One region of the Paenibacillus sp. FSL W8-0919 genome, then DNA from elsewhere that is predicted to be linked to it. Evidence: riboswitches for the same ligand, from Rfam matches in the RefSeq annotation. Region 1 holds a riboswitch; each other region holds the start of a gene.
The links. A riboswitch is a leader RNA that binds a small molecule or an ion and turns the genes downstream of it on or off. The one in region 1 is predicted to bind cyclic di-AMP.

Region 1 (8,051 bases):
GTATACGAAGGCAACCCTGTACATCGTTAACCCGACTGGCACGAAAGCAGAGCTGATTTATCCTGAGATTCTGGATGAGGAAAGCATCAAGGCCATCGGGGAAATGCCGCCGAATGAGGTGGGCTTCATCGGTGATGGTCTGACGTTTGTCGGTTATAAGAGCGGCAAGCTGACGCTGCAATATGACAATCCGTTTCTCGATATCAAGAAGAACCTGACATATGCTCTGCCCTTCTAATGAATCCGATAACTAAACACGCCAGCACAAAAAGACCGGTTAAGATTCCTCCCTCGAATCTTGACCGGTCTTTCTTCGCGTTCTAATCCTAAAACTTTCTTTTCAAGGCAATGTAATTATTCCTTAGTCCGAAGCGCTTCCTTGAATTCATCCGGGGATGCGTTCCACCATTCCTCATTGCGGGAAATCAGCAGCTCGCGCAGCGCCTTCTTCTCTACATCGCCAAGTCCGTCCAGAATAATCCGGCGCTTTAGCGCAGCGTCCATCTTGTTCACATGATCGGCGAGGATTTTCCAGCCCTTGCGCGCTTCCTGATCGATCCACATTTCGCAAGCGGTCGCACCGGCGTAATGCTGGCCTTCAGCCGTGCGGTCCACCGCTACCCATACGATCCACACCTGACGGCCATTAGGCACCTCGTCCCGGTCCGTCGTAAACCGGATGCCCCGCTCCACCTTGCTCTTTGCATGCATGGCCCCGATATCCACCTTGGCCTCGCCATTATCGATAATGACTGGCGAAAGGCTGTTCAAATCAATCGATCCTGCACCGAACCCTTTATGCTTGCTCTTGCTGTTAATAATGTTCAGCGCGATCTGTTTCTTAGCGCCCTGTTCCTGACTCCCGTTCTCCATTGCCGCAAAACCTCCTATATCAGAGCCGACAAAGCCTGTCGGCTGCATCGTAACTACCTTTGTCCCAATAATTTTATTTTAACTAATAATCCTCCAAAAGCAAACATATACATGCTGTAGATGCTTGTCAACGGGAGGTTATTCGATATGGTCCCACCACGTGCCAAAGTCTTTCTATCATCCCTGCTCGCCTTGGGTTTGCTTGCAGGATCGATGCCAATATTTCTTTCTAATCAAGGGTCCTCCTTGTCGGCGCTTGCTCCGAATGGGGGCAAGCCCTCCGTCTCTGCCGTGGAGAAGGCCCCGCTTTCACCTCCAAAGGTTCAGCCTGATGCACCGGCCCCTGCGCTTAGCGACCGGCTGGTCGAATACCACATGGATGTAAGGTACGAGCCTGAACAAAACAAGCTGAAAGGCAAGCAGACCGTCACCTGGACCCATCCTGGCAAAAGAAGCGTGAATGAGCTCTACTTCCATTTATACCCGAACGCCTTTGCATCCGATGAAACGACGTTCATGAAGGAGTCCGGAGGCAGGCTTCGATCCGATCCGATGCCCGAGAACGGCTATGGGTCGATGAAGATTACGAACGTGAAAACGACCGAGGGCCTGGGCCTGACGCAACGACTGCAGTTTGTTCAGCCGGATGACGGGAACATCAAAGATCAAAGTCTTGCCAAACTCCGGTTGCCCAAGCCTGTAAAAGGCGGAGAGAGTATAACCCTGCATTTGGAGTTTGAGGTAGAGCTGCCGAAGATTTTCGCGCGCATGGGCCGGACCGAGGATTTTGTCATGGCTGGCCAGTGGTTTCCCAAGATATCGGTATACGAGCCTGCCGGCACGCGGGAAAGAACCCAGGAAGGCTGGAACTTACATCAGTATCACGGCAATTCGGAGTTTTACTCGAACTTCGGCATCTATAGCGTTCGGATTCGTGTACCCGAGGACTATATCGTAGCCGCTACCGGGTTCCCGACCAAGCCTGCGCAGAAAGCAAATGGCGAGAAAATTTACCAATTCTATGCGGATGACGTGCATGACTTCGCCTGGGCCGCCTCGCCGAACTTCGTGACGGCGGAAGAGGCTTACTCCGCTCCGGGTATCCCTGGCGTCCGGATCAAGCTGTACCTTGATCCTGCTCATAAGGATTTGAAGGAGCGTTATTTTGATACAGCCAAAACGGCGCTGTCCTCTTTCGGCAAATGGTACGGCTCCTATCCGTACTCCACATTATCCATCGTTGTCCCGCCTTATTCCGGCAACGGTGCAGGCGGCATGGAATACCCGACGCTCGTCACCGCCTTCGGAGCCAATAACGACTCGCCCGGATATGAGCTGGAGCGGACCGTCATCCATGAAATCGCCCACCAATATTTCTACGGCATCGTAGCCAATAACGAATTCGAAGAGGCATGGCTGGACGAGGCCTTTGCTTCCTATGCCGAGGAGAAGGTCATGGAGAAGCAGTACGGAATTACATCCAATACCGCAGCGCAAGGCGCATCCATTACGTCGCCTGAACCGCTTAAGATGGAGTCCTGGAAATACAGCTCGCATGAAAATTACGCACTCAACGTCTATACACGCGGCAAGCTGGTGCTCCAGGGCATCGAGCGACAAGTCGGATCCAAGACGATGGATAAAATCATGATGACCTACGCCAAAAAATTCCGCTTCAAGCATCCGACAACGACGGACTTCCAGAAGGTTGTTGAACAGGTTACCCAGTCCTCATGGCAGTCGTATTTCGATCAGTACGTTTACGGCAGCCAAATGGCTGACATCGCGATCGACCAGATCAAAACCAAAAATAAAGGCTCACAAGCGCACCCACAGTTTGTTTCGACCGTAAACATCACGAGCAAGGGCGGCGATGTTACCGATGTGCCGATTGTGTTCGCTTTTGAGGATGGCAAGCTTGTTGAGCGAACATGGAGCGGCAAGAACGGCAAAGTAACTTATACGCTGGAATACCATACACCGCTCGCCTGGGCCATGGTGGATCCGAAATATACCATCATGCTGGAGAATAAACACATGAATAACTATATGAAGGCTGGCATGGATCCGAAAGTCGTTACACGTTGGAATCTCGGTATTACCAAGCTCGTGGAGACGCTGTTCGGCAGCATGTCGTGGTGAGGGGGGAGCACATGAAAAGCTATGCAGGCCAAGGCTGGATCAGTGTTAAAGATCAATTATACGTCTCCATTCTACTGTTCTTGTACCGTCTTCTCTGGGGCTACTGTCTGTACAGGCTCGTGAAATCCGCCGTCGTCCCGCTTTTGATGCGGTACCCGGATCCGGCTCCTAACGAGCTGAGCCGCCTCCTGTTCTTCTATGAGGGCGAAATGAGCTTGTCACTCAGCAATACGGTTCATACCTACGGCTGGATCCTTGCCGCTCTGCTCCTCGTCCGCATGGTGCTTACCCCGCTGATTCGCGCCGGCATCTTCTACAACCTCCACCAGGAGGCCCGTGGCGAACGCGGTCTGTTCTTCTTCATCGGCATGCGGAAGCATTGGAAATCGGTAACGGTGTTCTATCTCATCGAGCTTGTTCTTACGGTTGCCCCGGGTTACTGGATCATTCCCAAGGCTCTTCCGGCACTGCTCGGCTCCATTCAGGAGCCTTCCCAGCTGCTCCGGGTGCTGCCTTACGTGGCGGCCTGGTTCCTCTATACCTATGTTATTCGCCTTGTGCTGCTGTATATGCAGTTCGGGCATACCGGAGAGCTCGGTATGATCGCATCCGTCACGGCGCTCATACGCAAGCTGGGAACGGCCGTACTGCTGTCCATTACTGTTGGTGGAGCCGCATTTGTCATTCTCTTGCTGTTCAGCTCGGCGTCCCTGTTCTGGGCGGGATTAATCGGACTCATCATTCAGCAAGCCTCCTATTTCCTGAACGGGCTCTTCCAAATATGGGGAATTTCTTCCCAATATCATTTATGGAGAGCGTCCGTAGCTTCAAATCCATAACGGTTACAAAAGTTACATTTCATTAACAACCATACATCGTTTAAATGTGGTAAAAAGCTTGTAACCGGAAGCTAAAGCAGCCTCCGAAAAGGATAGATTTCGAACGATAACTTCTACATCCAACCGGAATCCTCAACGTTCCCCTCCCATATTTATACAAAATCCCTGTCCCACTTCAATGTGGACAGGGATTTTTGTTAAAAAAACAACTTTCCTCGTTTGCCAAATTGTTAATACTCTGCTAAAATAACGAATATGTTAGTAACAACTTTGTCATTTTTATTGTAACTATTGTCATCATGTTAACATGTTGGAACGTCATATTGGGTTCATCGACATCTTTTAAAAGCCGAATTCCCGTCTTCATACGGGAAGCGGGGGATCCGTTTTGGGTGAATTGATCTCGCTAGAGAGGGATCATAGGGGACCTTCAACCGAACCCTTAAGCTAACCTCGCAGGCAATGGAAGGAGCTTTTTGTTTTGAAGAAGAAGTTAACAGCCATCTCTTTAGGCTTGGCCCTTGCGCTCACGATTGGAACCGGTAGCGCTTTCGCGGATTCCAAGTTGAATACCGTTATCAAACCAACCATCGGTGTCTCTTATAAAACCGGCGGAACCACTACAAAGGGTTTTGATTGCTCCGGATTCACCAGCTATATTTACAAGAAGCTGGGCCTCACCCTGCCGCGCACTTCTGCAGCACAATACAAGGTAGGTACCGCGGTATCGAAGAGCAACCTGAAGGCCGGGGATCTCGTATTCTTTAATACTTCCGGCAGAGGCGTTTCCCATGTTGGCATTTATGTCGGTGGCGGGAAGTTCGCCCATTCTTCCTCCTCGCGCGGCGTCATCGTTAGCCCGCTCAGCCAGAGCTACTACGCGAAGCGTTATGTAGGCGCGAAGAGAATCATGAGCCAAAGCACGTACAAGTCCCTTGCCGTGAACTACAATTAATTGACTGTACCGTAATTTTTCTGAATGTCCATAAGCCCTGGAGCATGAGATGTGCCGATCTCACCCAGCGGCTTTTTTTCTATAATTTTTCGTCTATACCTCTATAACGTTTCTGGCCATGGAAAAGTTCTATGTTTTTCGGAAAATCCAAAAATATTTTTTCCATTCTGTATGCTCAAAGCCACCAACAAGATTCGGCCAATCCGAGCGCTTACATTTTATTTACCCTTCCAGAATTAACCTAAACAGCAATACGAATAAACAATCGAAAATTTTTTAGCTTCAGTTTCGTTTCCCCCTGCGCTATTATCTTTGCAATCCCGCTCAGCAGCATGTATTCTCTCTCTAACGGAATTGTTTTGAATGAGAGGAGTATTTAGATGGAGGCGAATTTACCCTCGTTTCATACCGTGGTCATGCAGGAAGCCCATGCCGCTGAAATTTGCACCTGGTCCTATCCCCCGCCCTATAATATATATGGCTTTCTTCCTTGGGAGCAGATGAAGGGACTAGGGGTGGAATTCGGGGATCCCGGCATCCGCCTGCAGCAATACCTGTCCGTGCTGGATGAGCAGGATCAGCTCTGGGGGTTTGCCCAGCTTTTCCCTATGGCAGGCGTTACGCGTCTAGGCCTGGGCATGCGGCCTGATTGGTGCGGCCGGGGAATGGGTAAACGGTTCGTGCAGGCAATTGTGGATGAGGCGAAGCGGCGCCGGCCTTCGGACGAGATTGATCTTGAGGTGCTTACCTGGAATGAACGGGCTATCCGGACTTACCGGAAGGCTGGCTTTTACATTGCCGATACGTACGAACGCCTTACGCCGACGGGCATGGCGCCTTTTTATTGCATGGTGTATGACCCGATGGCCAATGAGGAATAGTAGTCTTGTCTATATGAAAAAGTACAATTTTGTGTACTTTTTATGAAGGCAGGCTTGAACATTGCTTTTTTTGTCACAACTGGCTATGATGTGTAAGGATGTTGGTTTATAATGAAGACAAGTGCAAAAGTGCAGTATACATAGAAAGGACGATATGACGATGCAAAAATGGATCATGAGCGGACTGTTCTTCGTCGCATGTGCGTTGGCTATTGCGCTGATGTTTACGCTTCCAGGCAAGGAGCAGGTGGCGCAGGAAGAGAAGCCAACCATGCCGGAGGTTACTTTGGATGCCGCTGCGGCTGAAGCTACATTGAAAGCCAGCTGTATCTCCTGCCATGGCGATCAGCTCCAGGGCGGTGCAGGTCCGGCTCTGAATCAAGTAGGCGGACATATGGATGCGAACGCAATCTTTAACGTAGTTACCAAGGGACGTAAAGGAATGCCTTCCTTTAAGGATCAGCTGAAGCCTGAGGAAATTGCAAACATCGCGCTCTACCTTGCTGAGAAAAAATAATCCATCAGCTCTTATTACGCAAAACACGCTTGGATCCCCAGACTGCTGTTTGGATCCAAGCGTGTTTTTTAATTCTCGGGCCTAACGCTTCTGCAGCTGCCCGAATCTACATTGCCTATTCCGGATCCTTCAGATCCTTGGATCGGCTCTTCTCATAAACTTCGTTAAATTGCTGGGCCTCCTTGATGTCGACGGCCGTTATTCCGCCGTCATCCCATGACGTCAGGCGCAGCGTCACCGTTTTATAATCAATGGTGATGTAGGGGTGATGTCCGAAAGCTTCCGAAATCGCTGCCACCTCATCAACAAAGGCGATTCCCTTCATGAAGGAGGAAAAGGTGTACTTTCGTACAATCCATCTCCCCTGTTCAAATTCCCAGCCTTCAAGCTTCTCTAGATGAGCCTCCACTTCCTGCTGCGTATAAAGCATCATTATATTCCTCCCCGAAAAAAACCTTTCATAAGCCGATTGTTACGTCCTTAGGGCTTCTTTCCATCTATTTTATTCCATGCTTCATTCCTTGATAACCTGCCTGGCTTACACGAGCGCTACGAATGCCAGCTCTTCCTCACCGATCAAAATATGTATCCGATGATTCATCCGATCATGCATGACAACCCCGCTGCCGACCGTAATGACCGGCTCTGTGCCCAAGGCATAGAACAGATCCTCCGCCAGCGCCTCATGAACCTCGGCCTGCTCGGCATCCTCCAGCCTGCCCCAATCCTCCGGATCCATTTCAAAGAAGACATAGCTGTCAGGAATACGCCCAACGGCTTCCGTTAATTCGGTCAGAATTTCGCCGTAATCCCTTCCGTGCTTTACGCCCATCTCCATCACTCCTTCCTGCCATGCTAAGCTTCGATTACTCTTCCTTCTATTATACCGGAAATTACAACTAAAAAAAAAAGCCCGATCTGACGATAAATAGGATAACGCCCCGTAAAGGCGCGCGGTTCGCCGCAAGAGCCGCTAAAAACGAATGGATTCGTTATTTATTTCTCACGGATGAGGTGTAGCATGGAAATTTCAACACTTATAGGTTTGATTCTCGGGCTTATCGCGGTGCTGGTGGGCATGATCCTCAAGGGTGCCTCCATCGCGTCTTTGATTAATCCGGCAGCTTACTTAATCATTCTTGGCGGAACTGCCGCAACTTTATTCATCGGTTTCCCTCTTTCGGAACTGAAGAAAATTCCCAAGCTGATCAAAATGACCTTTGTGAAGCAGCAGCTGATGGACAAGACGGATATGATCAAGCTGTTTATGGAATGGGCTTCCATCACTCGCCGTGAAGGATTGCTTGCCCTGGAAACCAAAGTCGAAGAAATTGATGACGGCTTCCTGCGCAATGGCATGCGGATGATCATCGACGGCAACGATCAGGAATTCGTCCGCGACGTGCTGATGGAAGACATCAATGCCACCGAAGAGCGCCATCGTTCCGGGGCTTTGATCTTCTCCCAGGCCGGTATGTACGCTCCGTCGCTCGGGGTTCTCGGCGCTGTTATCGGTCTGATCGCAGCCCTTAGCCACATGGAAGACATGGGCGAGCTGGCCCACGCGATCGGTGCTGCGTTCATTGCCACCCTGCTTGGTATTTTTACAGGTTATGTTATCTGCCATCCGATTGCAAATAAACTGAAGCGTCTGTCGAAACGCGAGGTGGAAATCCGCCTTATGATGGTCGAGGGCCTGCTGTCCATTCAGTCGGGTGTGTCCACGATCGCCATTAACCAGAAGCTGTCCGTGTTCCTGACACCGTCCGAGCGTGCTCAGCTTGATGAGAGGGAGGCTGGTTCTAGTGAGCAAGAAGACTAGACACGAGCCGCACGAAGAGCAT
Region 2 (8,051 bases), 580 kb from region 1:
GTGCGCTTGATCTCGACAACGGTCGAGAAGAAGGTTGCCCCCTCACCCATGTCTGCCAGCCTGTCCGGCGTAAGGGCATTGGCCCGCTGCTTCCGGCCCTCGCCTTCCCACCAGAGGCCTTGGCTGACCACGGTGCCCGGCAGCATCTTATCCACCACTTTGGCGCGAGCCTCGTAGGTTCCGCGATCGTTGAACACAACGACCGGATCGCCGTCGGCAATCCCGCGCTGCTCCGCATCCTCGGGATGGATCTGGAGCGTCGGCTCCTTCTCCATCTTCTGATGCTTCTCGACATTTGCAAAGATCGAGTTCAGGAAATTGTGGTTCGGCGGAGAAATGAACATCAGCGGATACCGGTTCCCCCGTCCGCGCCGCACCCCGTCATAACCTTCCTTCAGCGGCACATAGGTCGGCAGCGGCGGAAGTCCGGCTTCCGCCAGTCTGGCCGAATACAGCTCGATCCGTCCCGAAGGGGTCGGAAGCCGGTCCAGGAAGCTCTCGAGAGGCGTCATGTCCAGCTTGACATGGCGCTCTGCCTTCAGCCTGTCCAGGGTCACTCCGTTTAAATACGGATTATCGGGATTATCAAGCGCACGGGCAATCATCTCTTCTTCCGATTCCCGGAAGGCTTCTTCCTCAAAGCCCATTGCCCGGCCGAGCAGGGAGAACAGCTCAACATTGCTCTTGCTTTCCCCCTGCGCCGGAATAACCGGCTCCTGAAGCTGAACGTATTGGTGCCAGTAGGAGGCGTACAGGTCCGTGCTTTCAAAGGAGGAGGTGGCCGGCAATACGATATCCGCATACTTGGCCGTGTCCGTCATAAATAAATCGTGAACGACCGTGAACAGATCCTCCCGTGCAAAACCCTCTTTCACGCGCTCCGTATCCGGAGCAACCACCAGCGGGTTGCTGCAGTAGACGAATACCGAGCGGATCGGCTTCTCGGTCATGGCCAGCGCTTCCCCGATCCGGTTCATATTAATCGTGCGCGCACCCGGGTTCGGCCGCAGATCCGGCCGTTCCAAAGCCTCGCTGTTCATGCTGTTGTAGCCCCCGTTTGATTTGGCGGCCCCGCCGCCCCGCTTGAGCCACTGCCCGGTCAGCGCCGGCAGGGCCGCAATGCTCCGTACCGTCATGCCGCCGTTATCATGATGCTGCAGACCGTTGCCGATGTGAATGTAAGACACGCCGGCACGGCCATACAGCTCGGCCAGCTTCGCCACATCGTCGGCCGGAATGCCCGTTACGGAAGACACGTATTCCGGCGTGTACGTCTTCACATGCTCCCTCAGCTCCTCATGGCCGATCGTATAACGTTCCATGAACGCCTCATCCACCAGCCCGTCCCGGAACAGGACGTGCATGATCCCGACGGCAAGCGCGGCATCCGTACCGGGATACAGCGGAATGAACCAATCCGCCCATTGGCCGGTCTGATTTTTATGAACATCGATGACGACGACCTTCGCGCCCCGCTTGCGGGCTTTTTCGGCGAGCACCACCTGATGCATGTTCGTGCTGACGATATTGCCGCCCCAGACGATGATCACATCGGCGTTCACCGTGTCTTCAGGGACCGTCCCCCCGTTGAAGCCCATGACCGATTTCCAGCCTTCGTTTCCGGCCGAATTGCAGATGGACTGCTTCAGCTTGCTGGCCCCCAGCCTGTTGAAGAAGCGGCGGTCCATGCCGTCTACGCTCAAGATGCCCATGTTCCCGTAGAAGCTGTAAGGCAGGATGCTTTCCGGACCATCCGATGCAATCAGCGCCTTGTACCGGTCCGCGATTTCCCGGATCGCCTCGTCCCAGCTGATCCGCTCAAATGAGCCGGCACCTTTCGGGCCGGTCCGGCGCAGCGGATAGAGCACACGCTCCGGATGGTATACCCGGTGAGCCATATTGCGCACTTTATTGCAGATCGCGCCTTGCGTGATCGGATGGTCGGGGTTGCCTGTAACCTTTACGATTTTCCCGTTCTCTTTATGCAGCAGCAGGCTGCAAGTATCCGGACAATCCAGCGGGCAAACCGCCGGAAATACGCCGTGTTCCTGATGAATCAATTTGTCCTCTCCCCCTTGTGCTCCAGCCTCTTTCGTATCCCCTTATCTTAAAAAAAATCAGCCTTATCGTAAAGTCATACATTTTTTTCTAAAGATGTGATTCACCCCTCGAACTCCCGGGTATATTTCTATCAAGAGCAAGGATGAGAAACCCAGACCCTTTCTCCTCCTCGCCATATCATGGACCACTCCCAAAAATTCGCCATGCATGTATCTCCTCCCCCGAGATACGGCATGGCGAATTTACATTACGGCCGGCTCAAGAAGCGGCCGCGAATGCTCTCTTCGGCTTGCTTCTTCGATAGGAGCATCCTCTTTTATCTGCACGCCTACCTTTTCCCCTCACCGCGTTTTCTGCTTTCCCTACCGCGCTTTCAGTTTCCAAATCTTCGCATTCAGCGATTTATTGCGTAAATCTGCAAAATAATGATCCCGCGAAAGTCCGTATCCCATGTAATCGCTTACTTATGGATCATTCGGTTCCTTACTGCCGAAAATAGCGGCAAAAGGCCGTTTTACAATCGAATGCCGCAGGCGTAATATACTATTCAGATTTCAAATCCAATATAATCTCACAGTTGATTCGCCGAATTTCCAGAGAGGAAAATGGGGGAACCGAAGCGTATGCCTGCCGATGCGGCAGCCATACTATGGGGTGAATCCTGAATAACCGCGGCCGGTCCCGCGCGGCATCAGGTAGGGCGACTCTCGCGCCCGAATCCGACAGCTAACCTCGTAGGCGTTAATGGGAGGGTTGTGAACTTGTGCAAAAAACACAGGCTCTAACCTGTGTTTTTTCTATGCCAAAAATCGAAATGGAGATGCATCCCATGCCCGGCCCTTGACCATTCACCCAAGCCACATAGCTTTATGCTTTTTTGGGGAAAACGACCCAAAATCCAAATCGAATCGGTGGTGAAACACGATGCTATCTTCCATCAAGCGCTTCCTCATCGGAAGACCGCTTAAATCCAATGAATTAGGCGATCAAAAATTGAATAAAACCAAGGCCCTGGCGATTTTGTCATCCGATGCCCTGTCATCCGTCGCCTACGGCCCCGAGCAAATCCTGCTGGTGCTGATGACTGTCGGCGCGGCTGCCTATTGGTATTCCATCCCGATCGCCATCGGCGTTCTCGTCTTATTGCTGGCGCTGATCCTATCGTACAGACAGATCATCTTCTCTTATCCGCAGGGCGGTGGAGCCTATGTCGTGTCGAAACGGAATCTGGGCATGTATCCAGGCCTCGTTGCCGGAGGCTCCTTGCTCGTCGACTATATCCTAACGGTGGCGGTCAGCGTATCGGCCGGTACGGATGCGATTACGTCGGCTTTTCCCGAGCTGCGTCCCTATAATGTCGGAATCGCCGTACTGTTCGTCCTGTTTCTTACCGTGCTGAACTTGCGGGGCGTGACGGAATCCGCCTCGATTCTGGCCTATCCGGTCTACCTGTTCGTACTGGCCTTGTTTATTCTGATTGGCGTCGGTCTCTACGATATTGCAACCGGCCACGCTTCGCCGGAGCTGCACACCAAGATCGGCACGCCCGTCGCCGGACTGAGCCTGTTTCTGCTCCTGCGGGCGTTCGCTTCAGGCAGCTCCGCGCTCACCGGGGGTTGAAGCCATATCCAACGCCATTCCGAACTTCAAGGAGCCTGCACCGAACAACGCCGCCAAAACCCTGGCCGCGATGGGCTCCCTGCTCGCCCTGTTATTTTCGGGAATCGTCTTCCTGGCCTATTATTACGGGGTCAGTCCCAGCGAAGAGGTGACGGTTGTCTCCCAAATCGCCGAGCATACCTTCGGCCGGAACGCGCTGTATTATTTCATCCAGGGGACCACGGCGTTAATTCTGATCCTGGCGGCCAACACGGGGTATTCGGCATTTCCTCTGCTGGCCGTCAACCTGGCGAAGGATAAGTTCATCCCGCGGATGTTCACGGTCCGGGGGGACCGCTTGGGGTATTCCAACGGCATCATTATCCTCGGTCTTCTGTCCATCGTGCTGATCCTGGCCTTCGAGGGCAAGACCGAGCATCTGATCCCGTTGTACGCCGTCGGCGTATTCATTCCGTTTACCTTGTCGCAGACGGGGATGATGGTGAAGTGGCTTCGCGAGAAGCCTCAAGGCTGGCTCCCCAAGCTGGTCATTAACACGACGGGAGCCGTTATCAGCTTTGCGGTAACGTTGATCTTTTTCCTCACGAAATTCGCCCAGGTGTGGTCGGTGCTCCTGTTTCTGCCGCTCATCATCTGGATCTTCACCCGGATTCGGAATCACTATGAAGCGGTCGCCGATCAGCTCCGGATTACGACCTGCGAGCCGGCAAAGCCGATCGAGGGCAATATTATTATCGTACCGGTAGCCGGCATTACGCATGTGGTGGAGAACTCGCTCAATTATGCCAAATCACTGTCCGCTGACCAAATCATCGCCGTTTACGTGAACTTCGAACGGGAAGACCAGATTGCTTTCGAGGAAAAATGGAAGAAGTGGCAGCCGGACGTCCGGCTGGTGACGCTGCATTCGCCATACCGCAGCATCATCTCGCCGCTCACTAAATTCATCGACACGGTACAGCGCAAGGCCAGCGAGTCCGACTACCAGGTGACGGTCGTCATTCCACAGTTCATTCCGAAGAAGGGGTGGCACAACTTCCTGCACAATCAGTCGAGCTTGCTCATTCGCGCTCATCTGCTTTACCGGCGGGATGTTATTCTTACAACGGTTCCTTATCATTTGAAGAAATAGCTGCAGCCCGGACCCATGGCGGGGACGGGCTTTTTCTGCCTTTGCATCCGGTTCGCTTCCCACATCCGCTCCCAAGCGGCTGATGCTGATTCTTCTGAGATGGATTGGGAAGAGACTGGTAATTTACCGAAGGAAAGCGTACGCGCATGGCCGCCAACACCTTCGACATAGGCTTTTTTCTGGGGACAGGCAGCCTTAGGCTTTCAAAGCGTCTTATTTTTCTTTATAATGTCGGAATGGATGGGTCATGCATCGGGGAAATCTATCTAAATAAACATCTAGGAGACTCCATTTATGAGCTTGAAACACAATCTGCTTCGCAAGAAGCCGATTCCGTCTTTGACAGGCGGAGAAGTGCGTTCCGCATTGAAGAAACAGCTCGGCGTCATGGACTTGATCGTCCTTGGCGTCGGTTCTATTGTGGGAACGGGAATTTTCGTATTAACCGGCGTGACGGCCGCCACCCATGCCGGTCCGGGACTGATCTTGTCATTCCTCCTGGCAGGGCTGGTATGCGCCTTCTGCGCACTATGCTATGCCGAATTCGCCTCCACCGTGCCGGTAGCCGGCAGCGCGTATACGTACAGCTACTCCGCCTTTGGGGAAGGCCTCGCTTGGCTGATGGGCTGGGATTTGCTCCTGGAATACGGCTTTGCAAGCGCCCTCGTATCCAGCAGCTGGTCGGGATATGTGCAGAGCATTCTGTCCGGGTTCAATATTCATCTTCCTGTTGCCATTACAAGTGCCTTCAATCCTGCGAAAGGCACATACGTGGATGTGCCGGCGATCGTCATCGCGCTGTTGATTACATGGATCGTATCCCGGGGAGCGAAGGAATCCACCCGGCTCAACACCATCATGGTATATCTGAAGATAGCCGTCATCGTTCTGTTCATCGGTGTCGGAGTTTTCTACGTGAAGCCGGACAACTGGACGCCGTTCCTTCCGTTCGGCATCGAAGGGGTCATGACGGGGGCGGCCATCGCCTTCCTCGCATATATCGGCTTCGACGTCATCGCCACAGCTGCGGAGGAAGTGAAGCAGCCTCAGAAAAGCCTGCCAGTCGCCATATTAGGCTCTCTGCTTATCGTTGCCATCCTATACATTGCCGTTACGGCGGTATTAACCGGCCTTGTGCCGTATCATCTCTTGAACGTGAAAGACCCTGTCGCCTTCGCGCTGCTGTATATTGAGCAGGACTGGATGTCCTACTTCATCTCGCTCGGAGCCCTCGCCGGCCTGACCACCGTCCTCATGGGGGTATTGTTCGGTCAATCCCGGCTGCTGTACGCACTCGGTCGGGACGGCTTGCTCCCGAAACGGATGAGCTCGGTCAATCCGAAGACGAAGTCGCCCGTATTCAGCACTTGGGTATCCGGCATCTGCATCGCGGCGCTGTCGGGCTTCGTTCCGCTTGGAAACCTGGCGGACCTGGCCAGCATCGGCACGCTGTTCGCCTTTATTACCGTTTCTCTCGGCATCATTGTCCTGCGCAAGACGCACCCTAACCTGAAGCGGACCTTTCGCGTGCCGCTGGTTCCATGGCTGCCCTTAATCGCCACGCTCAGCTGCTTGTACCTGCTCACGACGCTGCAGCGGATCACCTGGATCGGGTTCATCGTCTGGATCGGGCTCGGCATCATTATCTACGCCGTGTATGGTTACAGGCACAGCTCGCTGCGCCAAGACGCAGCACCAGACGAATCCTGACTTCGAGTGAACGTCTTGCGCGCTACCATAGATTAAACCAGCCTTGACCTCATCATTAACGAAGAGAAGAAGGGACTCTCCCGTAAGGTCCATTGACCTGGGACAGTCCCTTCTCTTTTCTTATAAGTAAGTTGTTGAGCTGAGCGCTCTAGGATTCCATCACGCCTTTAGGGGCAGCCGTCGGCCCGGCAGGCATGCCTTCAACCGGCACCTTGGCGGCGGGAAGCTTTATGCTGACGAACGAGGATACCAGGAATATGGCTCCTGCCGTGAAATATACCGCAACGATCGACGATGCCGCCATATACCATCCCGTCAGTCCGGAGCCGATCAGCAGCATGCCGGTAAAGACCGGCGTCATGACGCCATTGAGACGCCCGATATATTGTTCATCAACCTGCCGCATCATCAGTGCCATCAAGACGGTTTGCGCCAGCGCCATCAGCACGCCCGTAACAAAACGCATGGCACCGGTCAGGAGCGGCCACTTCGACAGTACTTCGATGCATGTGGACACCCCCAGGAAGGCAAGACCAGCAAACAGAAGATACGAGCCTTTCACCCTCCCGGCGATGACGGCAGCAATAATCCCCCCGATCAGCATCCCTGCACCCTCAAGCGCGGTAAACCACTGCACGCTGGTCATATCCAGCATCAACCGCTCGGTGATGACAAAGATATCGAGCGGCTGGACAAGTCCCGCCCCGAGCGCCAGAAGAACATAAACCACCAAAAGAACCTTCAGCCATCCGGTACGACCGATGTAGCGGAAGCCCTCCTTCAGTTCTTCTGTAAAAGAGCTTGCAGAGTCGGCCCTATCCGCTGCTTCATCCACATGCGAGGGGAGGAATGCCAATACGGCGGCAGAGCCGGCAAATATGACAAGCAGGCTAATCAAAGACGCTTCGAGGCCGAAGGCTTGATAGATCGTCGTCCCGATCATCGGCCCTAGAATAATGAACAGCGACATGAGCGCCTGGGACAATGCCGTCGCCGACGAGACATGCTCATCCGGCAAGCAGCGCTTGATGATCTTGAACGAGGACGGCTGGGAGAATTGGGAGACAACGGCCGAGATCAGCGTCACGGCGAAGGCCGCCTGCCAATATCCTGCAAATACGACGAACAGGATGAGCAGCACGGATAAGAAACTCAGGATGTCCCCCCAAATCATCGTGCGCTTCGGCCGCCAGCGGTCGGCTAGTACGCCGCCGATAATCGAAACCAGAAAGATCGGCGCATATTCAATAACGGTCAGAAGCGATATGGCTACCGGGTTATGATGGCTTTTCTCCATAATGAAGTAGAGCAGCGCCATGTTGCGGATCCAGATGCCGATGTTCTGCAGGACATCCGAAATCGTGAGCAGTACAAATGCTTTGTTGCGAAACAGATGCTTCATTGTTCATGCCCCCTTAGTTGAAACCGACTAGTCGGTTTATTTATATTCATAAAAGCACGGAGCATGCCTTCGCATGTTCCTATGCTTTATCAAAAGAAGCTTGGTCATCCGGTCAGTCCTCGGCTC
Region 3 (8,051 bases), 2.8 Mb from region 1:
GCCGCCGCCGCGAAAATACTCAAGGGAAGCAGGTCTGAACTGCGTTGCCTTCAGGGTCCGTTCCACTTCTTCGTCGGTAATCTCCCAGAACGGCTTCATGACCGGCTTTCCGTCCCGCTGCTGTTCACCTGTGCCGTCAAGCGCCGCGGAGCCGGAGTTGATCAAATGCAGAATGCCGCCCGCTGCTTTCCCTTCAAGCTTGTAGCCGGTCACCCGTTCAACCGAAGCCGGGCTCCAGTATGTCCGTACGTCCGCGAAAATCTGAGCCGTATTGGTAAGAAGATAACCGAACAGCATGCCGACCCCGTTCAAGCTGTCATTTTCCGTCGCCACAATATACGGCGAACGCTTGCCGTTCCAGTCGAAGGAGGAGTTCAGAATGGTTTCAAGGAAGTCCCCGTTCGGGAAGTGATCGGTCCATTGACGCTGCCCCTGGAAGCCTGATGCGATCGCATGATGTCCTTGTGCTTCCTCCTCGAAGCCCAGCTCCGCAAGGCGTGGATTACCGATCATTAGATCGCGCGTAATCAGCGTCATTTTTACGACCGTTTCCCACTCGTAGTCCTTGCGTTCACGGGACGTCTGAAGCTTCTGTGGGTTGTTGTCCGGTCCTTCGACGCAATTCTCCTTCACCCACGCAAGCGCCAGCTTGTACTCCTCAGGGTCGTAGATTTCCTCTTCCAACCGGCGGGTAAATTCACTCATATCGACATATTCATTCCGCATGCCGAGGTATTCCTGGAAGAAGCTGTCGTCCACAATCGAGCCGGCGATCCCCATCGACACCGAGCCCATGGACAGATACGCTTGGCCGCGCATGATGGCAGCAGCCAGCCCGCTACGTGCAAAACGCAGCAGCTTCTCCTGCACGTCATCCGGAATCCGGGTGTCTCCTTCATCCTGCACATCCTCGCCGTAAATACCGAATGCAGGCAATCCTTTTTGCGCATGAGCGGACAGCACCGCAGCCAGATAGACCGCACCTGGACGGCCCGTGCCGTTAAAGCCCCAGACCGCCTTCGGTCTGGAAGGATCCGTATCCATCGTTTCCGTTCCGTAGCACCAGCAAGGCGTCACCGTGATCGTAAGACCGACATCGGCATGCTTGAATTTTTTCTCGGCCGCCGCCGCCTCGGCCACTCCGCCGATACAGGTATCGGCAATGACGCATTCCACCGGCTCGCCGTTCGGATAATGGAGCTGCTCCGACAGCAGCGCCGCAACCGCCTTGGCCAGGTTCATCGTTTGTTCCTCGAGGGATTCCCGCACGCCTCTTCGCCGCCCGTCGATCGTCGGCCGGATTCCGATCTTCGGAAATCCGTCTCTCCATCTGTAATCGTTTTCAATCGTCATAATGCCACGCCTCCCAAATCATTGATTATATCCACATTGTAAATAGATTCGATATGCGGGATAACCCACTATATTGCTTTGTTGCCATGGATATTCAGCAAAACAGTGAACCGCCGGCCTTGAACTGAAAACGATTTCGAGATAACGCAATTATGCAGTATAATAATGACAGGAAGTTTCGCTTTGGGGAGGGACAACGACGTGCCGAAGATTGAAATATCACACAGCAGAAGCGATCAATTCCGATTCAAGAAAAATCCACAGCTGCTCTTTGCCGGACAGGTCGTGGATGAAGACTTCTTTTACGGTCCGCCGCAGATCCATGATTTTTGCGAAATTTTGTATGTCGTGGAAGGCCGCGGCGAATTCAGGATCGCGGGCAAGGTGTACGAACTCCGGAAAGGAGATGTGGCCATCTACAATCCGGGTGTGCCGCATGAGGAGAAGTCGGCAGGAAGCAGTCCCTTTAAAGTCATCTATTGCGGAGTCGATTCCCTGCATATCGAGGGCGTTCCTCAGGGAATGCTGCTGCCTCCGTACGTGGAGCCGGTTATTTCATGCGAGAAGTACGCATACAAGGTAGAGAGCTATCTTTCGGACATCATTCGAGAATGCGATTCTCAAATTCTTGGCTATGAAACGCTGAGCACGAATTTGCTTATGTCGCTGATTACGGTCATTTACCGGATTATCGACGTAAAGCACCAATTCCAGGCGTTGAAAGGAAAGCATGAAATTGCGCTGAGAACCAAGCAATTCATTGATGCCAACTACACCCAGAGCATCAGTCTGAAGGACATCGCCGACACGCTGTATGTCAGTCAGCACTATTTATCCCATCTATTCAAAAAGGAGCTCGGCGATTCGCCCTTCAACTACTTAATCTCCAAGCGGATTGAAGAAGCGAAGCGTCTGCTGTCGGATTCCGATGCCCCCGTGCACGAGATTGCGTCGCAGGTCGGATATGGGAATGATAAGTATTTCTCCATGCTGTTCAAAAAAATAACCGGGCAGACGCCATCCTCCTATCGGGAAAGTCAGCGGCGGCAAGCCCAGTTGACGGAATAACGCCGGCAGGCAGCCGCTAAGATGCGGCTGCCTGCTTGACGTTTATGCGGCGAATGCGGCCGCCAAGCGCAATCCCGTGACGAGGATTGCCGGCTTCCCCCGCCGACAACGGACTCGTGCCGAGGCACGAATGGTCCTTGTAAGCGAGTCTCGAGCAATCATTAAAATTTATTAGACGAGGGACGGTCACTTTTGAACCCAAAAGGTACAAATATTCTACTAAAAATAAGGGGCATGCTTAATCTTGATCGGGCCGACCGATTCGATCCGGCTTTGGCAGCCAAGCCGGTACCCTTCCTCGAGCTCTTCGGGGTCCAGCCTCTGTTCCTCCGCCTGATTCGGTGACGACAAATGCTGGACACCAACGCTTACATGGCATCGGCAGCGTGCGCACGTGCCTCTTTTGCAAAAAGAGTTCCAATCCACATCGTTCCGCTCGGCCAGATCCAGCACCGTCATCCCAAGCACGGGAGCAACGCTCTTGTGAACCTCCCGACCGGAAAGCTCGATGAGCTTGTCGGGAACAGCCTCCTCCAGCTCCTGTCCACCGGATGCAGACGGATGACCGGCCGAATGGCTATTCTTTTTACTCCTCCAGAATTTAAACACGATATATCCTCCTAAAATGCCTGGAACTATTCACTCCATTTACGCTTACCATTATACTCGAAAGCCGGGCTATTCTCACACCGTCTATACGCAGACATCATTTGAAAACCGCTCTATTTATTTATTTTGTATTCTACCAATATTTTGCTATACTATCATTGCTGTAAACCGTTTCATAGATTCATTTATCTTTCATAGAATGTGGGGGAGATTATTATCGGATACTCAAAACGATTGGGAAAGCTGGCCGCCGCCTCCCTGCTCTCTTTGTCGCTGCTCGGAACCGCGGCTGATCATCATCCAGCCCATGCGGCACCAACCATTTCCGTTCTGTTGGATGATGTTCCGCTTGCGTTCGATGCGGCTCCGCGAATTGAGAAAGGCGTAACCTACGTGCCTTTCCGGGCTGTGGGCGAGGCACTGGGCATCGACATCAAATGGAACAGCAAGACCCAAACCGTGCAGGCGGTAAAGACCGGCAACGATAACACAACCGAGGTTCAGCTCAGAGTCGGCAGCACCACCGCCGTGGTGAATAAGAAGAACGTCAAGCTGCCCGCAGCGCCGATCATGCGCGAAGGACGCGTGCTGATTCCGCTCAGCTCGTTCAGCAGCCAATTCGGGGCTTCCGTAAGGTGGAATCAGGCAACGCGCACCGTATCGCTCAAATCACCAAAAAGCAAAATGCATCTGCGGGCCTTCTATGCCATTGAATCCTTCAAGGAGCGGGATATTATTCAATGGATGAATTCCGTCGCCTTTGGCTGGAGCCGAATTGACCGTAACGGCGAATTCACCCTTCAAGGGGTTGAATACCGCATGCCGGAAGCCGCCGGAGACATTACGCCCCAGACACTTGTGGCCGATGCGGAAGGACAGGGCATTAAGCCCTATTTGATGGTATATGCACTGGACGGTAACGGCGAACTGACAAAAATGATGAGCGACGCCTCACTGCGGATGAAATCGATCGACGGGATTACCGCCGCCGTTACGGACAATGGGTTCGGCGGGGTCGTGCTGGATTTCGAAGGATTGGGCTTCAAGCTGGATGCCGCCTCCCAGCAGAAGCTGCTGAACCAATACGTGAAGGACCTTAGAGCTGCCTTGCCGAAAGGGACTGCCCTGTCCTTGGCCGTACCTCCGTTAAACAGCGCCTATAAAGGCTATGATTACAAAACGCTTGCATCGATTGCCGACGATCTGATTATCATGGCATACCAGTATCACCCGGTTGGCACCAAAGACCGGAAGCCGGAACCGAACACGCAAGTGCAGCAGGCTATTCAGCTTGCACTTGATGCCGGAGCCCCTAAGGACAAGCTTCTGCTTGGAATTAGCCTGGGCAGCGAAACGGAGAACTCCATCGACGACAAGCTTGGTCTGGCCAAGCGCTATCAGCTGAAAGGTGCGGCATTGTGGCGGCTCGGTATATTCAGAGTCTACGGTGATGATATCGAAGGCGCCATGAACGAAGCGGTGATCAAAGAGTGATCCGTAATTAAAGGTTGAAGCGTGGATGAGTCCATCCTTCCGATCATCACTACACAGGCTGCCGGTCGCTATGGACCTGCAGCCTGTTCGCTTGTTCAATGCTTCCGTGATAACCGAGCATCTCTGACAGCCATTGAAACGACACAGGCTATGAATTAGCCGATGCCAATCTTCCACATGGCCGGCACAAAAAAAGATGACCTCTGTCGTATACAGAGGTCATCATCAAGACTTATGTATGTATTCGGTGCAATCACTGAAAATCGATCATAGAATTCCTTACCAGGACTTGCAAGACGATCATTGTGCAGAGAGCTGGATCAAGACCAAAGATGAGCTGATCTAGCTAACACTTCCTACCAGCTTCGCATATTCCTCTTGGCTTAACACCCGGCGTGCGGTAACATAACGTGGCTTATAGTAAGAGTCGCTAAGCTTGCTGATTCGAACACCCTTGCTGCTTGAAGCATGTGCGAATTGCCCGTCTCCAATATAAACGCCAGCATGTGAAATTCCCTTGCCGTTCGTGTTGAAGAATACCAGATCACCGACACGCAGCTCTTCCTGGTCTACATGCACGCCTACTTGGGCTTGTCCTTGGGAAGTGCGCGGAAGGTCAAGATCAAAGTTACGGAACATATACAGAATAAATCCGGAGCAATCAAATCCGCTTGTGGTTGTTCCGCCCCACTTGTACGGTGTTCCTACTAACTGCTTCACTTGCTGCTGAAAGTTAGGCTGCTGATCGGCAAATGCTGTCACGGCACCGGAAGAAAAAATGATTGCGGATCCTAGCAAAGAAATGACCAATTTCTTCAAAATATATTCTCTCCTTCGATGCCTACGGAGTTAGCTAAGGGTTCGGCTGAAGGTCACCTATATTCCCTCTACTACAAGAATAATTCACCCAGGACGGTTCCCCCGTTTTCTCTAGCGAAATTCGGCAAAATTCATTAACATTTTGTAACCCTTTCTTAATATAGTATACAAGCTAGCAAACTGTCAATAATATCCGATAAATCTATCGTTTTTTAGATATCGCCGTCGAATCGAAAGAGTTTTAACAGTGTTTTTACTATATGAAAGGTCACATAGTCATGACATTTATGTTAAAATTGTTTCCGTTTTCTAAGTGCGGCGAAAAAACCTCCATGCAAGAAGCCGACACCTAGGGGGCCGGCTCTTGTTCTAGCAAATTCATCGATAGAACAAGCATTTGCTTCAGCCATTTTGCAGCTTTCAATGCGTACCTCCTTATCATATTGAGATTGCAACGGTTATAATTCGATCACCTCCCTTCTAAACCTTAATGCATCCAACAGCAAAGCTACTTGATCACGACCTCCTCCGGTTCCACTTCAGAAGAAATCATAATCTGTCCTGCCCTATCGGCATGCAGCCCCGAGCATTCGATTTGCCCGGACCGTTCCCCGGTAACCACAAGCAAGCGGTCATCCAGCGAGTCGCTTTCCCCCTTGACGTTCACCACCTGTACATTTCGGCTCTGGTGAAAGAGAAGGAGCGGATTTTCCTGATTGCGAAGGACCATGTCCTGAATCGTCAGGTTCTTTCCATTGCGGCATACAATGCCTTCCCGACTTGTGATGGCCGACCGCATCACCGTCACGTTCTCCACCGGCATCTCCGGCAGGCCGTTGATGAGGAGCGCAGTATGCGCGCCGCTGCAGACGATATCCTGAATAACAATATTGCGGAACACGGGGGTTTCCTCGGTAACGGGGAGCATCGCTTCCGCTTGGTATTCGCCGGAGCCGGCTTTCCCTTCGTAATATAAATTGAAGGAGATGGCATCCCCGTCGATCTCCCGCATCCGTATCCGTTCGATGAAGATATTTTCGACCACGCCGCCGCGTCCGCGGCAGCTTTTAAACCGGATGCCGATATCGGTGCCGATGAAGGTGCAATCGGATACGTGCACATCCTTGATGCCTCCGGACATTTCACTGCCGACAACGATCCCGCCGTGGCCGTGATAAACGGTGCAGTTCCGGATGCTGATGCGCTCACTCGGCTTTCCCAGCAGGCGCCCGGCTTCATTTTTTCCGGACTTCAGACAGATCGCGTCATCTCCTACATCAAACGAGCTGTTTTCCACGGTCACGTATTTGCACGAATCGATGTCCAGTCCGTCCCCGTTCTGGGCATACCATGGATTGCGGACGGTAATGTTCTGAATGGTAATTTGCTCCGATGCCCAAGGATGCAGGCACCAGGCTGCGGAGTTTTGAAAGGTAGGGCCGCTGAGCAGAATCCGCTTGCAGTTTCTCAAGCTGAGCAGATTGGGTCTCAGATAGTCTCTGACAGACTCATAATCCTGGGGATTCCGGCTGCCTGTTTGTTCGATCCGGGCCAGGTTCTCCATCCCGTCCCGGGCAGCCGGCGTTGGCCACCACAGTCCCCCGTCATCCACGACGCCGCCGGGATGAATTAATCGATCCCACTGGCTTTCCGTCAGCTTCCCTTGCTTAACGGGCCTCCAGGCTTCGCCGCCTCCGTCAAAGATGCCGCTGCCGGTGATTGCGATATCCTCCAACCCTTCTCCATCGAGCGGAGACTGGCAGCGGAACATCTGCCGGCCCTCATAAGCAGACATCCGGATCGGATAAGCTTCGAATTGCTTGCTGAACATGACAAGCGCGCCGGCAGAAGCGTGAAGCTCAATCCGGCTCTGCAGGGTTAACGGACCGGTGTGCCAGATCCCCGGAGGGATGACCACCTTCCCCCCTCCTGCCTTTGCGCAAGCTTCGATTGCTTGATGAAATGCCAGGGTATTGTCGTAAACGCCGTCTCCTACTGCGCCATAGTCTGTGATCATTACTGTGTATTCCGGGATTACAGGCAAGTCGGGACATATTGCTTCTTCTGTTTGTTTCATGCTTACCTCCGCTTTAGTAAGTTTCAAGTTTGCTTATTCGATTGATACCGCATGAAGATGTAAGCGCTTATAAAAAATGCTGCCGATTGCAGCCAAAGCCCTTGAAGATCGGCTGCAGCCATGATATATAAATTTCTACGAACCCAACTAGCCGTATCCGTTGTCTCCGACCTGTTCAGGTATATCAGGCTTCACGAATGACAATAGAATCGGATCCGCGTGTGCAAAGGAGTTAGAGAGAATGAATGACCGGCTGCAGCCCAAGTACCACATAGGAGAAGATGATTTCTCCATCCAATACATGTCACGAAACGGTTCCAGCAGCATGCCCCGTCCGCATGAGCATCCCTACTTCGAGCTGTATTACTTGCTTAATGGAGAGCGGGTATACTTCATGGACCATAATGTGTTTACCGTCAAAAAAGGGGATATGATGATCGTGAACCCGCATGATCTGCATTCGACGGCAAGCTCCGATAAGCTGATCTTCGAGCGGGTGCTGATCGGCTTCTCCCGAAGCTTCATCGAAGAGGGCGATGCCGGCGTCGCCAAGCTGCTCGATCACGGGACATCCAGGCTGGTTCGCATTCCGTTGAAGCATCAGCCCGACATCGAACGGCTGCTCCTCTCG
Region 4 (8,051 bases), 940 kb from region 1:
CTACGGATCGTGCTAAGATATGAAGCAATACGAGCTCATTATCAAGAGAAAGAATGTCAACATGATCGTCATGAGACTTGTTCACAGCTTGCCGTCCCCCATACTCCGGCACAGACCTAACGGGACGAAGTGAATCCCTCCGAATACAGGTGATTGCGTATGATGAGTATTGCCGATTTCGCGGAGCGCACAGGCATCGTCCCCAGTGCTCTTCGCTTTTATGAATCCAAAGGAATATTAGTGCCTGCAGAGCGCCAGGCCAACGGCTACCGGACTTATGGCGACCATCAAATCCACGAAGCGAAGCTGGTAAACAGCCTCCGTCAAGCGGGAATCAGCCTTAACGACATCCGAGGTTTCCTTGAATCGGATGAGGAGACACGCTCCCGGCTGCTGGAGCGCTGGCGACGGGAGGCGGAAGCCCGAATTCTCTCCGTACAGATTGCAAGCCAATATCTGAACGGAATGGAACCGGGGCCAGGCAGTCTTCATCTTGTTAGATGGGACGAACCCCTGACCCTGCTATGGCAGCCTTATGAAGTCCATAAGCCTGTTCATTCCTATTCGCTGGCTTGCGAGCATGCCCTTCAGCAACTGCGTCAAGCAGGCATCCGCCCCCAAGGAACCGGCCTGATCCGGGTCCTGGATTCCCGGGAGTCCAGCGTTCTGATCGAAGTCGGCTACCAACTGGGCCGGGATCCTAATGCAAAATGCCGTTCACAATCGCTTCCACCCGAAGCATACTTGGAAACCTTGCCTCCTACCTTGTTCGTCTCCGTCGACAGCTCTTGGGAAGATATCTTTATCTGCATGCGGACGATCCGATTTTTGGAGAAGTTCGGCTTTAAGCCTTCCGGCAAACGGATCGAGCGGCATTTTGAGGACTCGGACTCCTTCGAAATATTAATTCCCGTCATGCAGTCAACCATGGGTTGACCTTCAAGTAACTTGAAGGTTTATACTGGGTTTGTTCGTTCCCAAAACTTTCTTGCTAAGGAGGAGTTTCGTAAATGCCTGCGCTAAAGCTCGATGATTTTGATGGAGGATTTATTATTGCCCCTTGGGACCGGTTCAAGGAGCTCATCACATGGTACAGCACGCACTTGGATTTGAAAGTGACATACGAGGAAGATTTTCCGGTCGAAAAAATGGCCACCCTGACATTCCCTGCACTCGGCTGTATTCATATCAAGTCCGTAGAGCATGGGCATCCCCATTTTGCGGTGGATTGGGGCCGGAACGGAAATGTCCGTTTTTGCTTTACGGCAACCGACCTGGATGCGGTACATACATACTTTCGCAATCAGAACATCCAAGTGACTGAAATTACGGAAGGAGCCTTCGACCGCACCTTTGACTTCTACGACCCGGTCGGCAACCGATTAACAGCGATCGAGCCCGAACCCGGGACCGAGGAATGGGTTGCCAAGGCCCCTACGGCACGCTTTCCATTTCAGGCTATCCCCCGCTTTGGCGTCGATAATCTGGAGGATGCGATCCAGTGGTATGAGACGAATCTGGGCGGCAAGGTCGAACGGATTAGCGAGGACGGCACTTCCGCGATCGTGATCATGACGAACGAAGGCGCGCCGGTCTACCTTGAGACTGCCCGTCCCGATCACACCAAGGACAGGCTGACGGTCGCTGCACGGCCGTACTGGGTGATCCGAAAAAAGGCCGATTTCTTCGAAACCCATAATCGCTTGAAAGAACAGGGCTGGCATGTTACGGATTTCGCCGGGAATCCCAAGACGCTGGTACTGTTCCACACCTACGATCTGTACGGTAACCAAATTAACATATGGTGTTATGAGGACTGTTAATTGCAAGCAATTTGATAAGCCAAAAGGCACTCCCTGAAGCAGGGAATGCCTTTTTTACTGAAGCCGCTTATTATTTACGTGCTCGTTTCCTGCCTTGATTTCACTAAACAAATTAACCTCCGGATCAGGAGTCTTTGGCTCAACAGCCGGATGTCCTGTACCTGCTCCGGTAAAGTATTGAGATAGCAAATCCTCCAACTGTGATAAGGTTACCGGCTTTGCGGAATCCTGCAGTTCATAACCAAGCAGTCCGTTGGGCTCGATCGTAGCCGTTTTCACATCACTTCGTTTGGATATCCCCTGCTGCCGCAATTTCATCTCAAGCGCATCCACGGTTAACCTTAGCTTTTTCATATTCTGCAATTGAAGCTGCCCATTCTCTATAACGATAACGGCTGGTCCCTTTATCCACCTCTCAAAACGGCTCCAACGCACTTGCATAAATTCGACCAGGATGAGAACCAGAATAAAGACCAGAGCCGCTGCAAAGGTCAGAACTAAGTTTTCTTCGGCGATCGGTTGAACGATGATCGTTCCGATGGAAATCATCGTAATGGTTGTGGGTACGGTCATTTGGGAGATTGATTTTCGACCGGATATGCGGAGCACCAGCATTCCAAAAATAATTAAAATAAGGGATTTCCAGATCTCATTCCATAGCTCATTCATAGACTTGTCTCCTCAATCGTTCAATGATTCCCTTATGTTTTGGTCAACGAGTAACCATCTTATGCATGCCCTTACTCATTTTGATGGATAATATTTAACTAGTCCCTCTCTTCCCCATTATTTTGGTTTGCGAATCGCGTAATTTCGGATACAATCAATGACTGAAAAAATTATCCTGAGGCGAGGGGTGCTCTATGCATCATTTCAATGAGATCTTCGTTCAATTGTTAATTTTGCTTGCGATATCGATGGGGGTTATCGCATTGGCCAAAAAAGTAAACCAGCCTTATTCGATTGCGCTCGTTGTGGTAGGTTTGCTGCTCGGATTGCTGCATATTCCCGTTTTGGACGAAGCCGAAACTTTTATTACGCAATCCAATGTATTCCAGGCGATCATCATCTCCTTGTTTCTGCCTATCCTGCTTGGCGACGCCACATTAAAGCTTCCTTTCTCCCACTTACGGCAGCAGAGCAAGCCGGTGGTTGCTCTGGCGATCGGCGGAACCTTTCTATCTTTCCTTATTATCGCACTGGCGATGTATGGAATCATGGGACTGCCTTTACCTGTAGCTTTTACCTTTGCAGCGCTTATGAGCGCAACGGACCCGATTAGCGTAATCTCCATCTTCAAATCCCTTGGTGTTTCCAAGAAAATGGTGACCATCATCGAAGGGGAGTCGCTTTTCAATGACGGCATCGCCGTCGTGTTATTCCAAATTTCATCCGTATACTTGCTCTCCTATATAGAGATGGGCTGGGCAGGCATAGGCAGCGGGATCTGGCTCTTTCTTCAGTTTAGCTTGGGAGGGATTGCGATTGGAGCCATCCTCGGCTTTCTGTTCTCACAGCTCATTCGTTTTTATGACGATTATCCGCTGGAGATTGCCTTTTCGATGTTGTTGTTTTTCGGAAGCTACTTTATTGCCGAGCACTTTCATGTCTCGGGAGTTATCGCCGTCGTCGTAAGCGGCTTGATCTTCGGCAGCTACGGCAGCCGGATCGGGATGTCCGAAACCACGAAGATGAATATCAATTCGTTCTGGGATGTCATTACCCTGGTTGCCAATTCATTGATATTCCTTATGATCGGCCTAGAAATCAAGCATATCGATTTCACGGATAAATGGGCGCTGATTATCGCCTCCATCATTATCGTGCTGATTGGAAGAACGGTCGCTGTTTATACCAGCTTGAGCTTCCTGCGGAAATTTCCGTCATCCTGGAAAGCTCTGCTGAATTGGGGCGGCTTAAAAGGGAGCTTATCGATTGCACTTGCGCTAAGCCTGCCCGCCTCCTTCGAAGGGCGCGACGATATCCTCGTCCTTACATTCAGCGTCGTCCTGTTCTCGCTTCTTGCACAGGGGCTGACGATAAAACCGTTGGTTACCAAGCTTAAGCTGTCGAATCCCGTCAAGGAGACCGAATAACTAACTAGAGCAAGATCGAATATTTATTGAAAGTCCGAAACCTCGCGAGGGAACTCGCGTAGAATACCTAAGTATAGATTAAGCTGCATCGTTTCAATAACGTCACATGACACTTCGGGATCAAGGTTTACATTTAGATCTACCTAGCTTAGTATATACTACGATAATCTTATATTATTGATCGCTTAATCCCCACCACTTGGGGAGCGGGGGAACCAGCGAAGCCGCTAACGGCTTCAGGGGTGAATTCTTTCCAAGCCGGAAAGAACGGGGACTCTCAGACCCGAATCCGACAGCTAACCTCGTCAGCGTCTCGAGAGATAACGCCCGTGCAACTTTGACTTGTTTATTCGGAACACAGTCCAAAGCCTGGAAGCAGATTGTCTCTGCTACCGGGCTTTTTTTCCTTGGGTTCAGAAGACTCAAGCCGCTTGATCAGAAAGGAGCAGATGCATTCATGATACATCATGAAAAAATTATGGTGTGTGTTTATTATGGGCCGAACGGCGAACGGCTGATTCGGAGAGGAGGCGAGCTCGCCAAACTACTGCAATGTCCCCTCTATGTGATGAGCGTCATTCCCTCGGCTGTGGATGAACTCGATCTCGAGCAGGAAAAATTCATGGCCCTTTGGCAAACCATCTGCGATGAATATGGAGCTTCGTTCATCACCAAGCCTAATGATAATCGTCATAAAGCTTCGGACATCATCGCCGAGACCGCCAAGCATTATCAGATAACGCAGCTGGTCATCGGACAATCCGGCCAAACACGGTGGCAGGAAATCACACAGGGTTCATTCGTCAATGAGCTGCTTAATCGAATCGGCGAGACGGATCTGCACATCGTGGCTGTGCAGCGAATGGATCAACACATCGTGGAGACTCACGAGCGTGGAATTCCGGTTACGGTTGTCAGCAAAGATGGACTATATCTGATCCGTAAAGGTGAAGACGAAGGGGACGTTGTCGCGGAGGGGCTGTTCTTCAAGGAACTGAATACGGATTTCGAAACCGGTTTGTTGCGTATAAAAACCGATCGGGAATTCAAGTATTTAAAGGTAAGTCAGGGGAAAGTCGCAGACACTTCGTTTTTCCTAAGTCAAGCATCAACACCCCTTGACCATGAGAAGGATTATGGATAGTAACGCAACAACCCAACGATCCGCTCCCAGCAAAATCGAAATGTTCATCAACAAACAAAAAAGCAATATGAGCCCCCCTCAGCTCATCCTGATCGTATTTACCATCTTAATCTTGATCGGTACCTTGCTGCTCGCGCTTCCACTGTCCTCCGCCAGCGGTACATCCGTAGGACTGCTGGATGCATTATTTACTGCCACTTCCGCAATCTGCGTGAATGGCCTAGTTGTCGTGGATACCGGGAGCGTCTACTCAACCTTTGGCCAAGTCATCATTATGATATTGATTCAAACCGGCCGGTTGGGCTTTATGACCTTTGGTGTCATGGTTGCCATCGTGTTAGGGAAAAGAATCGGGTTAAAGCAGCGTCTCATGATTCAACAAACGACCCACTCCACATCGGCACAGGGACTGGTCAAACTATCCCTGTATATGGTGCTGATCTCATTTGCCTTTGAAACGCTCGGAACGATTCTCCTCGCCATTCGATGGCATGAGATCGGCTGGGGACAAGCACTCTATTATGGACTTTTTCATTCCGTCTCTGCCTTCAACAACGCCGGTTTTGCCCTTTGGTCGGACAGTCTCTCTTCCTTTGTCGGCGATCCTGTCGTCAACATAACGATTGTCTTGCTCTTTGTTATTGGCGGACTCGGGTATATTGTCGTTGTCGATCTGTTCCGCAAGCGCTCTTGGAGGAAGCTGTCCCTTCACTCCAAGATTGTCATTCTTGGAACGGGCATCCTATGCGTGTTCGGCTTTGCAGCGATTCTCGTACTGGAAAGCTGGAATCCGGCTACCTTCGGGCATTTGAACGGAGGCGAGCGGGTGCTCGCAGCATTCTTCCAGGGCATGACCCCAAGAAGCTCCGGGTTTAACACGATTGACATCAGCAGCATGCTGGCGGCTTCCCAGTTCATTATCATCATTCTGATGTTTATCGGAGCAGCCTCAGGCGGAACAGGGGGAGGCATCAAGATCAATACGCTTGTGGTACTCATACTGGCAACCATCCAAACCTTCCGTGGCGGCGGCCAAGTCCATGCCTTCCAGCGCAAAATTGCGATTGAAACGGTCTTGCGCGCACTAGCTGTCGTTATGAGTTCATTGGTAGCCGTACTTGTCGTTGCCCTCCTGCTCACGGTATCCGAGGGAATGCTGGAGGAGCATTTTCTAGAGGTTCTCTTTGAAGCGACTTCGGCCTTCAGCACAACCGGGTTGTCTATGGGACTCACGAGTGAGCTGTCTCCTGCCGGCAAATTCATTGTGATTGTCACGATGTTTGCCGGGCGGCTGGGTCCATTAACGCTCGCTTATGCGCTGGCTCAGAAAAAACGCTCCTCCAAAATCGGGTATGCGGAAGATCATGTGCTGATCGGTTAGATAACCTACAAGAATTAATAATAACCTTCCGCCTCTCTGTATCAAGGGTTAAACACACTAAAAATAGGATGCCGGAAATCGGCATCCTCCTTATTGCACTAGTATTAATCCGTTTCTTTTAATGAAGAAGGGACGGCTTCCTCGGCAGTCTGATCCGCTGAATAGCTCATCTTCCTTCCCCTTTCCCTTGACGAGAGCATCACTTCGCCGCGACGGCTTCGATCTCAACGAGCAAATCCGGCGAAGCGAGAGCTTTGACAATAACTAACGTTGTCGCCGGGGGAGGGGTAGGCAAGGAACCTGCCCCCGCCTCCATGAAGGCACCAAGCAGATTTTCATCCGTTAAATAGATCGTGGATTTTACGATATCGTTTGCATCCATATCTGCGTCGGCAAGAACTTTATATAAATTGTTGATCGCCAACTCCGTTTGTTGCCGAATATCATTGCCGGGAACTCCATCCGGACCTACACCCACTTGACCGGAGATGAACAGCATGCGCTGGAAAGACGTGACCTCAACTCCATGATGATAAATGTTTGAAGAGGCCATTCCTGGAGGATTAAATTTTCTCAACATCATCCCATCTCCCTTTTGTTCCATATTTTTGCATAGCATATTAAGGACTCGTGCTCAAAATCGGAAGAGTGCTCTAGACTTTTCTTACGGGGAACCACAGTTCAACGGAATGTAGCCCTGCTATTTCGCCGTAGATTTCCAATTCCATTCCATCCACCTGCTCATAGCCTGACGTTGGGAGCCATTCCGTATAAAATCGCCGGTACAACGTCTCGATGGTTCCACCGAACGCATCCCAAGCAATGGGTTCCGAGGGGAAGATCGCCCATGTTTGTGCAGGAATCGTTATGGTAGAATATCCATTCGTGTTACTGGTTTCGCTTTTAAAGGCACACAGCATATACGGAAAGGTATCATTTCCTGTATGTTTGTAGCTGCAAATCCCATGTACTTTGTATGAATCCGGACTCAAAAAACGGGGCAAGTTGCCGGCATTAGCAGCAAGTCGCTCTACTTCACCAGTGGCGTGGCATTGTTGCCAGAATTGTGCCGGCGTGTTCGGTGCATCACCGCCTCCTTCGCTACGAAAAACTCGTTCCATGCCAAATACCTCGAATGATTCCTTCGTTTCTATGCGATAATTCATCGCGTCTACTCCTTTGATCGTAATCAGAAAGGAGAGGCGTGGATAGGCCTTAAGAGCAATTCCGGCTTGGCGAGCCATTGCCGGCGTAACCCCATGAAGCGATTGAAAAGCTCGCGCGAAAGAAACCGGGGATTCGTAGCCGTATTTCATGGCAATATCAATGACTCTCGCCGAATCGCTATTTTGCAATTCGAGTGCGGCAAGGGTAAGCTTTCGGCGCCGAATATACTCCGCCAGTGTTACATTGGTGATGAAGGAGAACATCCTTTGAAACTGATGAGATGAACAACAAGCTCTAAGCGCAACTTCACTCAGTTCAATCTCCCCCGCCAAGTTCAATTCGATATAGTCCATCGCCCGGTTCATCCGCTCAAGCCAATCCATCTAATCCCCTCTTCTCGATCAAAGTATAAAATATAGCAATTATCGCATCGCAACTAT

Region 2: it holds a riboswitch for cyclic di-AMP, as region 1 does, so the genes downstream of both, NST44_RS07245 (APC family permease) here and NST44_RS04650 (C40 family peptidase) in region 1, are expected to answer to the same signal.
Region 3: it holds a riboswitch for cyclic di-AMP, as region 1 does, so the genes downstream of both, NST44_RS17770 (C40 family peptidase) here and NST44_RS04650 (C40 family peptidase) in region 1, are expected to answer to the same signal.
Region 4: it holds a riboswitch for cyclic di-AMP, as region 1 does, so the genes downstream of both, NST44_RS08840 (histidine kinase) here and NST44_RS04650 (C40 family peptidase) in region 1, are expected to answer to the same signal.

Annotation. Positions count from the first base shown of each region.
Region 1 is NZ_JBBOPV010000001.1:1,089,184-1,097,234, forward strand. It holds gene NST44_RS04630 (copper amine oxidase N-terminal domain-containing protein) at 1-238, shown strand, start outside; gene NST44_RS04635 (YwhD family protein) at 355-873, opposite strand; gene NST44_RS04640 (M1 family metallopeptidase) at 1,021-3,015, shown strand; gene NST44_RS04645 (hypothetical protein) at 3,027-3,854, shown strand; cyclic di-AMP (ydaO/yuaA leader) riboswitch at 4,192-4,331, shown strand; gene NST44_RS04650 (C40 family peptidase) at 4,336-4,809, shown strand; gene NST44_RS04655 (GNAT family N-acetyltransferase) at 5,190-5,690, shown strand; gene NST44_RS04660 (c-type cytochrome) at 5,851-6,207, shown strand; gene NST44_RS04665 (4a-hydroxytetrahydrobiopterin dehydratase) at 6,323-6,637, opposite strand; gene NST44_RS04670 (hypothetical protein) at 6,746-7,039, opposite strand; gene motA (flagellar motor stator protein MotA) at 7,229-8,029, shown strand; gene motB (flagellar motor protein MotB) at 8,013-8,051, shown strand, end outside.
Region 2 is NZ_JBBOPV010000001.1:1,666,030-1,674,080, reverse strand. It holds gene NST44_RS07250 (molybdopterin-containing oxidoreductase family protein) at 1-2,060, opposite strand, end outside; cyclic di-AMP (ydaO/yuaA leader) riboswitch at 2,635-2,817, shown strand; partial or broken gene NST44_RS07245 (APC family permease) at 2,986-4,813, shown strand; gene NST44_RS07240 (amino acid permease) at 5,108-6,523, shown strand; gene NST44_RS07235 (MFS transporter) at 6,672-7,925, opposite strand; gene NST44_RS07230 (TetR/AcrR family transcriptional regulator) at 8,038-8,051, opposite strand, start outside.
Region 3 is NZ_JBBOPV010000001.1:3,888,645-3,896,695, reverse strand. It holds gene NST44_RS17790 (L-fucose isomerase) at 1-1,353, opposite strand, end outside; gene NST44_RS17785 (AraC family transcriptional regulator) at 1,555-2,421, shown strand; gene NST44_RS17780 (2Fe-2S iron-sulfur cluster-binding protein) at 2,641-3,030, opposite strand; gene NST44_RS17775 (stalk domain-containing protein) at 3,265-4,524, shown strand; gene NST44_RS17770 (C40 family peptidase) at 4,867-5,343, opposite strand; cyclic di-AMP (ydaO/yuaA leader) riboswitch at 5,347-5,480, opposite strand; gene NST44_RS17765 (glycoside hydrolase family 28 protein) at 5,852-7,420, opposite strand; gene NST44_RS17760 (helix-turn-helix domain-containing protein) at 7,662-8,051, shown strand, end outside.
Region 4 is NZ_JBBOPV010000001.1:2,033,458-2,041,508, reverse strand. It holds gene NST44_RS08865 (hypothetical protein) at 1-85, opposite strand, end outside; gene NST44_RS08860 (helix-turn-helix domain-containing protein) at 160-936, shown strand; gene NST44_RS08855 (VOC family protein) at 1,011-1,823, shown strand; gene NST44_RS08850 (DUF421 domain-containing protein) at 1,878-2,492, opposite strand; gene NST44_RS08845 (cation:proton antiporter) at 2,687-3,919, shown strand; cyclic di-AMP (ydaO/yuaA leader) riboswitch at 4,092-4,244, shown strand; gene NST44_RS08840 (histidine kinase) at 4,377-5,063, shown strand; gene NST44_RS08835 (TrkH family potassium uptake protein) at 5,056-6,444, shown strand; gene NST44_RS08830 (RidA family protein) at 6,644-7,024, opposite strand; gene NST44_RS08825 (AraC family transcriptional regulator) at 7,098-7,994, opposite strand.